DNA from 3 places in the Yersinia massiliensis genome. Region 2 is predicted to be linked to each of the others. Evidence: predicted binding sites of a transcription regulator. Region 2 holds the regulator's gene; each other region holds the start of a gene.

Region 1 (3,287 bases), 1.5 Mb from region 2:
GCTGCGACCCGTTGCTGTATCAATATGTTGATGGTGGTGGATTCTTTACCTCCCATGGTCAGCCGAGCAAGCAGATTAGATTAGTGGGTTACATTTTTGGTCAACGCTATCTCGATCATCATGATCCAGAGTTTATCCGCCGCTGTGAGCGGTTGCGTGGGCAATTCATACTGACCAGTGCATTATGTGGCTTGGTTGTGGTGAGTCTGATGGGGTTAATATTGTGGTATTAGCATGAAATACGGGCAGAGTAGTGATTAAAAAGGCGACCTGATTAGGCCGCCTTTTTACTTATAGCCTACTGTAGTTGTGCTTAAATGAACTTCAGCGCTACCCAGTACAACCCACCGGAAAGAAGAATAGAGATTGGAAGAGTTAACACCCAAGCCAACATAATGTTCTTCACCGTCTTACTCTGTACACCGCCGCCATCGACTAACATCGTCCCAGCAACAGCGGAAGAAAGCACTTGCGTGGTTGATACTGGCATCCCAGTATAACTCGCAATCCCGATGGAAACCGCCGCAGTCATCTGAGCAGAAACCCCTTGCGCGTAGGTCATGCCTTTCTTACCGATTTTTTCACCGATGGTGACAGCAACACGTTTCCAGCCAATCATGGTCCCCAAAGAGAGGGCCAGAGCAACGGCAACGATAATCCAGGTCGGTGCGTATTCCACGGTTTCTAACAAATCTGTACGCAGATTGTTGAGGAAACGACGGTCTTGTGCACTGGTCTCTGGCAGCTTGGCAACAGTCCCTGCTGTTTCTGCTACACACATTAGCAAGCGACGCATATGGCTGCGTTGATCAACCGTCAGGTCGTCATAGCTTTGCAGATTAGCCAGCAGCGTTTGCGCATGATCAATGGCTATCATGGCGCGCGAGCTATCACAGTGGAATTGTGCAGGGGTATCCGGCAGAGTTTCTGGAGCCGGTACCAGCGGTTTCAACGCAACAGCATGAGGCAATACCTCAACGTGTTGCTGATAAAAGTGTTGCAGATTAGTCACTGCATCGCGGGTGCGGGCAATATCATAACCGGTCGCATTCATATTCACGACAAACCCAGCCGGAGCCACGCCGATTAGTACCAGCATGATCAAGCCAATCCCTTTCTGACCATCGTTAGCGCCATGAGAGAAACTCACGCCGATAGCGGAAATAATCAGTGCAGTACGGGTCCAGAATGGCGGTTTACGTTTACCGTCTTTCTTTTCACGTTCGGCAGGTGTCAGGTGAATACGTTGCTGCTTCTTGGTCCCGTTCCAGTAACGACGTAGTAGGAACACCATCAAACCGGCAATAACCAGACCCACTATCGGGGATAAGATTAATGACAGGAAGATTTGGATCATCTTAGGAACGTTCAGTGCATCTACCACAGATGTACTGGTCATTAATGCATTGGTTAAACCAATACCGATGATCGCACCAATCAGCGTATGAGAACTGGAAGCCGGGATACCGAAATACCAAGTCCCCAAATTCCAGATAATCGCGGCCAGCAGCATTGAGAAGACCATAGCCAACCCATGTGCCGAACTAACGTTTAACAGCAGATCAGTAGGCAATAAATGAACAATGGCATAGGCCACGCTCAAACCGCCCAGCATCACGCCGAGGAAGTTAAACACCCCCGCCATCACAACAGCAACTTGTGAACGCATGGCACGGGTATAGATTACGGTCGCAACCGCATTGGCTGTATCATGAAAGCCATTAATGGCTTCGTAAAACAGCACGAACATCAAAGCAAGAACTAACATTAGGCCGGTATGGAAATCCAGGCCAGCGAAAAGATGTAGCATAAGCGTTACGCCAGTTAGTGGACATGAACGCGGCGCATTATCAGTGACAATGGGGGGTGGGGAAAAGGAAAATATGACCTTTTTTTGACATGGCCGCAGACGAACTGCGCTTTTTAAACAACATATGTATGTTATATCAGCAAGTTACTTAATTTTACCGTATGAGACATTTTCTTACTATGGCGATCTTTTGGAGCGCGACTTACAATCCCCCTCCGCTATTTTGTCGGTTGAATGACTTAAATTGTCTAAAAATAAGCCGAAGGCGCGCAAATTGACAGCAATGAAGAATTTACTCAATGAGGCTCTGTGTGGAACAGTTTGATGTGGTAGTGATAGGTGCAGGTGCTGCGGGGCTATTTTGTGCGGCTCAAGCCGGACAAGCAGGGCGTCGAGTGTTATTGGTTGATAACGGCAAAAAAGCGGGGCGCAAAATTTTGATGTCCGGTGGTGGTCGCTGCAATTTCACTAATCTGTACGTAGAACCTGCCGCCTACCTGTCGCAGAATCCTCATTTTTGTAAGTCTGCTTTAGCACGCTATACCCAATGGGATTTTATCGATCTAATGAATCGCCATGGTATCGCTTGGCATGAAAAAACGCTGGGACAACTCTTCTGTGATGATTCTGCTCAGCAAGTCGTCACGCTATTGCTGAAAGAGTGTGAATTGGGTCAGGTGACGATCCGGCTGCGCAGTGATGTACTGTCAGTGGTAAAAACGGAAAACGGTTTTGTGCTCAATATCAATGGCGATGAAGTAAGCGCTCACTCACTTGTCGTGGCTTCAGGCGGGTTATCCATGCCTGGCCTTGGCGCTTCCCCGTTTGGCTATAAGCTGGCAGAGCAGTTTGGTTTGAACGTTTTGCCGACTCGCGCGGCATTAGTGCCTTTTACCTTACATAAGCCCTTACTGGATCATCTACAAACACTCTCGGGCGTTTCAGTTCCAGCGGTGGTCACGGCGGAGAATGGTGTGAGTTTCCGCGAAAGTATTTTATTCACTCATCGTGGGCTTTCTGGCCCCGCGATATTGCAACTTTCAAGCTATTGGCAGGCTGGTGAGTATGTGAGCATTAACTTACTTCCTGACACTGACCTAGACGCTTTCTTGAATAGTGAGCGACAAGCGCACCCTAATCAAACGTTAAAAAACACATTGGCTCAGCTATTGCCTAAGCGTCTGGTGGAGTGCCTACAGACATTGGAACAATTGCCTGATGTCACGCTGAAGCAATTAAATGTACCGCAGCAGGCGGCGCTGGTGGCCCATCTTCAGCAATGGCAAGTGCAGCCCAATGGAACCGAGGGTTACCGTACTGCTGAGGTCACGATTGGCGGCGTAGATACCCAAGCGCTTTCCTCCAAGACGATGGAGGCCCAAAAAGTGCCGGGGTTATACTTTATTGGTGAAGTGGTTGATGTCACAGGTTGGTTGGGTGGTTATAACTTCCAATGGGCATGGAGTTCAGCCTGGGC
Region 2 (3,287 bases):
TGACACTCAATTCATTAAGTGTTTCTTTCTCTTGGCGCTCAATCAGATTGTTGCGTTGCTCTTTGCTACGGCGTAATAACACGACTTCAACAGGGAGGTCAGCGGCCAGTGCCTGAATACGCCTTTGGATATCAGTAAGATAGTCTTGAGTGGCAACTTCGATATCAAGCCATACGGGTAAGCCTTGATGGTCAGCAAATTGAGTTAATTGCTGTTCTATTTGCTGCAAATCCCCTTTGATAAGCCGCATGGGTTGAAACTGCGGGATGATGAGTGGGGTGACTGATGTCAATGTTTGTTGGGTAAATTCAACCAGATAGACACTCTTCTCTTTACCCAGCTCATCAAAACTTAGCGCGATGGGGGATCCGCTATAGCGAATATACTCGGTTTTTGCGACCTGTTGAGCACGATGAATATGGCCTAATGCAATGTAATCTGCCGGTGGAAACGCCTGCGCAGGAAAGGCATCCAGTGTACCAATATAGATTTCACGAACAGAGTCCGAGGTTGTCACTCCCACAGTGGTGAGATGCCCAGTGGCAATAATCGGTATCGCTAGGTTCAATTTGCTACGCAGCTCAACGGCTTGCTGATATAACGCCAAATAGTGGCCTGCAATGGCTTCTTGCAAGGCCAGCTGTTTTTGCCCACTAGATTCGCCTGCTTGGCTGGTGACTAAGTCACGCGGGCGTAAGAAGGGGACAGCACACAGTAGGGCGGCAGGCTCTTGCTGGCGGTTTTTCAATGTAATAACTTGCTGTTCGAGGTTGCTATTAGCAGAAGAGATCACTGTTGTATTGAGATAGGAAAGTAAACCCCGAGACTCATTGAGGGTCGATACTGAATCATGATTGCCCCCGAGCACAACCAACTGACAGCCAGTGACTTGGATATCCACCACAAAACGGTTATAGAGCTCTCGTGCATAGCTTGGTGGTGAGCCAGTATCGAAAATATCACCCGCAACAATCAGCGCATCTACCTGATTTTCTTCGATCTGCTTAATGAGCCAGTGCAGGAACGCCTGATGTTCAGCAGCTCGGCTTTTGGTGAAGAAATGCTGGCCTAAATGCCAATCAGAGGTATGGATAATGCGCATAAATCTCCCGCACGGCAGGTTATCAGTCACAGAGAATGGCGCTGATTATAAACGCTGGCAGCGCGTTGTCGCGGCTAAAACCGTACCATACGACAAATCTCCGAGACGTCTCGCAAAGTTGGCTGCTGCATTTTGCAATTACGATGAAATTTATCACTATGCTTATTGCTTGCAGAAGCGTGATGTTTTTCATAAAAATGTCACAAAACTGACGCATAATGGCTCCCGAAATCAAATAGTGACCACTAACTTACTGGCAGGGTTGATGATGGCAAGACGCATACTGGTGGTGGAAGATGAAGCGCCAATCCGTGAGATGGTGTGCTTTGTGTTGGAGCAGAATGGTTACCAACCGTTAGAAGCCGAAGATTATGACAGCGCAGTCACTCGTCTGTCGGAGCCTTTCCCTGATTTAGTGTTGTTGGACTGGATGTTACCTGGCGGTTCGGGTATTCAGTTTATCAAGCATATGAAACGTGAAGCACTCACCAGAGACATTCCGGTGATGATGCTCACTGCCCGTGGTGAAGAAGAAGATAGGGTACGTGGTTTAGAAGTCGGGGCTGATGATTACATTACTAAGCCTTTCTCGCCAAAAGAGCTGGTGGCACGTATCAAAGCTGTTATGCGCCGAATATCCCCCATGGCAGTTGAAGAAGTCATTGAAATGCAAGGTTTGAGTCTTGATCCTTCATCGCATCGCGTCATGGCCAATGAGCAAGCGCTCGATATGGGGCCTACTGAGTTCAAACTGTTACACTTCTTTATGACCCACCCTGAGCGTGTTTACAGCCGTGAACAGTTGCTTAATTATGTCTGGGGCACTAACGTTTATGTAGAAGATCGTACGGTTGACGTGCATATTCGTCGGCTACGCAAGGCGCTTGAAGTTGATGGTCATGACCGCATGGTACAAACTGTCCGGGGAACTGGATACCGTTTCTCAACGCGCTACTGAGTTTTCAGTGCCGGAGAATTCGTTGTGTTAGAACGCTTATCATGGAAAAGGCTGGCTTTAGAGCTGGCGCTTTTTTGTTTGCCAGCTTTATTGCTGGGTGCTTTTATCGGCTATCTTCCTTGGCTATTGCTGGTGTCAGTACTGGCGGCGCTGGTCTGGAATTTCTATAACCAACTCAAGTTATCTCATTGGCTGTGGTTAGACCGCAGTATGACTCCGCCTGCTGGCCGTTGGAGCTGGGAGCCGTTGTTTTACGGCTTGTACCAGATGCAACTGAGAAATCGTCGTCGGCGGCGTGAATTGGCATTACTCATTAAACGTTTTCGCAGTGGTGCCGAATCGTTACCCGATGCCGTGGTGATCACGACGGTCGATGGCAATATCTTCTGGTGTAACGGTTTGGCCCAGCAATTATTGGGGTTCCGCTGGCCCGAGGATAATGGTCAGCATATTCTCAATTTATTGCGTTACCCCGAATTCAGTCTATATCTGCAACAACAAACATTTACTCGCCCATTAACCCTGCAATTAAATAATGGCTACTACGTGGAGTTCCGCGTGATGCCTTATTCCGAAGGGCAACTCTTGATGGTCGCCCGCGATGTAACGCAAATGCGGCAGTTAGAAGGGGCGAGGCGTAATTTCTTTGCTAACGTCAGCCATGAGTTGCGCACACCTCTGACGGTATTGCAGGGCTATTTGGAAATGATGCATGACCAAGAGTTAGCGGGGCCATTACGGGATAAAGCTCTCGGGACGATGCAGGAACAGACGAAGCGCATGGATGGGCTAGTAAAACAGCTGCTAACGTTATCACGTATTGAAGCGGCCCCGAATGTGGATATGAATGAGCGTGTGGATATTCCGTTGATGCTCAGAGTATTGCAGCAAGAAGTGCAGGCGTTGAGTAACGGACGTCATGAAATTACTTTCCGAGTAAACGATCAATTAAAAGTCTTTGGTAACGAAGATCAACTGCGCAGTGCGGTGTCGAACTTGGTGTATAACGCGGTGAATCACACACCTGAAGGGACCAAAATAGAGGTGTGTTGGCAGCAAACGCCGCAAGGCGCACAATTCCAGGTTAGCGATAATGGGCCGGGGATAGGTCCGGAGCATGTGCCACGGCTGACAGAGCGTTTTTATCGGGTAGATAAGGCTCGATCACGGCAAACAGGGGGGAGTGGATTGGGACTGGCCATTGTGAAGCATGCGCTGAGTCATCAC
Region 3 (3,287 bases), 1.1 Mb from region 2:
GTTAGATATCGGTATTCAGGCAATGGCCGCTATCCCTGTTGGTGCTGCGGATGAAGGCATTGGTGAGAGTGATATCCGCGTAAACTTTGGCGGTGTGACCTTCTTCTCCGGTGACCATCTGTATGCTGATAACACAGGGATGATTTTGTCAGAAGAACCCTTGGATATTGAATAGCGTCCTAAGCCTCTCTCAGCGAAGCATAAAAAAGGGCGATATCAATATCACCCTTTTGCTTTCCTGTTATTTTAAGCAGGAAGAATTTGTGAAAGCCAGCCAGTACTCAGACTTCTTCCATCTTTCCCAGCAGAGCCCGCAAACGATCCTGCCAGACGTGCTGCTCTTGCTTTAGTTGCTCATTTTCGCGCACTAAGGCTTCACGACCACCCGCGGCATCCTGAACTTCTTGGGACAGGGTGTTATTTTTCTCTTTCAGCTCTTCAATTTCCATCTGCAACAATGTGATGGTATCAATCGCCTGCTGAACTTTAACTTCCAATTTCTCAAATACTTCAAATGACATTCTTCGGTCCCCTTATGGTAGCAAGGCGTACATCTTTGGGTCGCAGTCATCATGCTTCACCGAAGTTACTGTATGACCGACGTCACCGAGTCGAGTAAAGCAACCTTCGGCAGATGAAACTGCTGTGAATACTTATCGCGCTATATATCTATCGAACTAGTGAAACAAGCGCTATGTTCTCACGCGTTCCTTCGCAAAGGCGACGCAGCTTGATAAAACGATGCTCTTGATAAACTGATGCTCTTAAACGATTGTATGTAGCCAGTCTCCCCCTGTCTAGCGCCATACCGGCACAAACTACACTCTGTAGCAATTTCTTATAAGTGACTATCGGCGAAAACTGAAAGACGATGCCTATCTATTCTGTAGAATCGAACATTCTTTTAACAAGCAGGGAAAAAAGTACTGGTCTGATCACACTTTCAAAGTCCCTTAACAGCCATGCATAACGCGAAATCGCTCATTTTTATGACGCACTACACACATTTTGATTTCGCTATTTCTCGTTTGTGCTCGTTAACGATAAATTTACATCACCCCCTTCGTTGTCCGAAGGGCAAAAATAAGAAATACCCTATAAATCTCTGTCTCTAGGACATCTACTATGAGCCAAACCGCTAGTTCGACCTTGAAAGGCCAATGTATCGCAGAGTTCCTCGGTACGGGTCTGCTAATCTTTTTCGGTGTAGGCTGTGTTGCTGCGTTGAAATTGGCAGGCGCCAGTTTCGGACAATGGGAAATTAGTATTATTTGGGGCCTAGGTGTTGCCATGGCCATCTATTTGACCGCAGCAATTTCAGGTGCACATCTTAATCCGGCGGTAACCATTGCATTGTGGTTATTCGCTTGCTTCGATCGCCGCAAAGTTATTCCCTATATCGTGGCGCAGGTTGCCGGTGCTTTTTGTGCCGCGGCATTAGTGTACGGCCTGTATTACAACCTGTTCGTCGATTTTGAACAAACTCATCAAATGGTTCGCGGCAGTGCCGAGAGCCTCGATCTGGCCGGTATCTTCTCTACCTATGCCAATCCGCACATTTCTGTTTTCCAAGCATTCTTGGTTGAAACTGTGATTACCGCGATTTTGATGTGCCTGATTTTGGCACTGACTGACGATGGTAACGGCATTCCACGCGGTCCACTGGCACCACTGCTGATTGGTATTCTGATCGCCGTTATCGGTGCATCTATGGGGCCACTGACTGGCTTCGCGTTAAACCCAGCACGTGACTTTGGTCCGAAAACATTTGCTTATCTGGCAGGTTGGGGCGAAGTCGCCTTTACTGGCGGGCGTGATATTCCGTACTTCTTGGTGCCAATATTCGGGCCAATCGTCGGCGCGTTACTCGGTGCATTTGGTTATCGTGCGCTGATTGGTCGTCACTTACCTTGTGATGTCTGCGTCAGCGATGAAGACGAAACCACGGCCACGACCACAGAACGTAAAGCATAAATATTAGATACTGCGATAAACGGCAACTTAAAATGTGAGCTTATTATGACAACTGAAAATACGACTCAAAAAAAATATATTGTTGCGCTTGATCAGGGGACCACTAGCTCTAGAGCCGTGGTGATGGATCATGATGCTAATATCGTGAGTGTGTCTCAGCGCGAATTTACTCAAATCTACCCGAAAGCGGGTTGGGTTGAACATGACCCAATGGAAATATGGGCAACCCAAAGTTCTACATTGGTTGAAGTGCTGGCAAAAGCCGGTATCAGTTCTGATGAAATAGCAGGTATCGGTATCACCAACCAACGTGAAACCACGATTGTATGGGATAAAGAAACCGGTAAGCCGGTGTATAACGCGATTGTCTGGCAATGTCGTCGTACGGCAGATATCTGCGAAAAATTGAAAAAAGAAGGGCTGGAAGAGTATATCCGCCACAATACAGGCTTAGTGGTTGACCCTTACTTCTCCGGTACGAAAGTAAAATGGATCCTCGATAACGTCGAAGGTGCACGTGAGCGTGCTGAACGTGGCGAGTTGCTGTTTGGTACTGTGGATACTTGGCTGGTGTGGAATATGACACAAGGCCGTGTTCACGTAACGGATTACACCAACGCATCACGTACTATGATGTTTAATATCCGCACCAAAGAGTGGGATGAGCGCATGTTGACCGCGCTGAACATTCCACGCGCTATGCTGCCTGAAGTTCGCCCATCCTCAGAAATTTATGGCAAAACCAACATTGGTGGTAAAGGCGGGACGCGTATTCCAATCGCAGGGATTGCCGGTGACCAACAAGCGGCCTTGTTCGGCCAGCTTTGCGTACAACCGGGGATGGCGAAAAACACCTACGGTACGGGCTGCTTCTTGTTGATGAATACCGGTGAAGAAGCCGTTCAATCTAATCATGGATTGCTGACGACTATCGCTTGTGGTCCGCGTGGCGAAGTTAACTATGCGCTAGAAGGTGCGGTGTTTATTGGTGGTGCCTCTATCCAATGGCTGCGTGACGAGCTGAAATTGATCAGTGATGCCACCGACTCCGAATATTTCGCCACTAAAGTGAAAGACAGTAACGGTGTATACGTCGTGCCTGCCTTTACTGGATTAGGTGCCCCTTATTGGGACCCGTATGCCCGTGGTGCGATTTTCGGCCTGACCCGTGGTGTTAACAGTAACCATATTATCCGTGCAACACTGGAGTCGATTGCTTACCAAACTCGCGATGTGTTAGATGCAATGCAAGCGGATTCCGGCGAACGCCTGAAATCACTGCGTGTAGACGGTGGCGCAGTGGCTAACAACTT

What was found. Region 2 encodes PhoB, which activates phosphate uptake and scavenging genes when phosphate is short. Its sites were predicted from a motif close to CTGTCATAAAACTGNCNNAT; they were not measured.
Positions count from the first base shown of each region.
Region 1: a site for PhoB is predicted at 1,882-1,901, ahead of pitA (inorganic phosphate transporter PitA). Genes of this name have one in related genera too.
Region 3: a site for PhoB is predicted at 977-996, ahead of DA391_RS22305 (MIP/aquaporin family protein). Genes of this name have one in related genera too.

Region 1 is NZ_CP028487.1:132,047-135,333, forward strand. Features, by position in the region: gene uspB (universal stress protein UspB) at 1-233, shown strand, start outside; gene pitA (inorganic phosphate transporter PitA) at 314-1,810, opposite strand; gene DA391_RS00570 (NAD(P)/FAD-dependent oxidoreductase) at 2,122-3,287, shown strand, end outside.
Region 2 is NZ_CP028487.1:3,662,550-3,665,836, reverse strand. Features, by position in the region: gene sbcD (exonuclease subunit SbcD) at 1-1,102, opposite strand, end outside; gene phoB (phosphate response regulator transcription factor PhoB) at 1,371-2,060, shown strand; gene phoR (phosphate regulon sensor histidine kinase PhoR) at 2,085-3,287, shown strand, end outside.
Region 3 is NZ_CP028487.1:4,797,997-4,801,283, reverse strand. Features, by position in the region: gene rraA (ribonuclease E activity regulator RraA) at 1-175, shown strand, start outside; gene zapB (septal ring assembly protein ZapB) at 282-521, opposite strand; gene DA391_RS22305 (MIP/aquaporin family protein) at 1,126-1,974, shown strand; gene glpK (glycerol kinase GlpK) at 2,020-3,287, shown strand, end outside.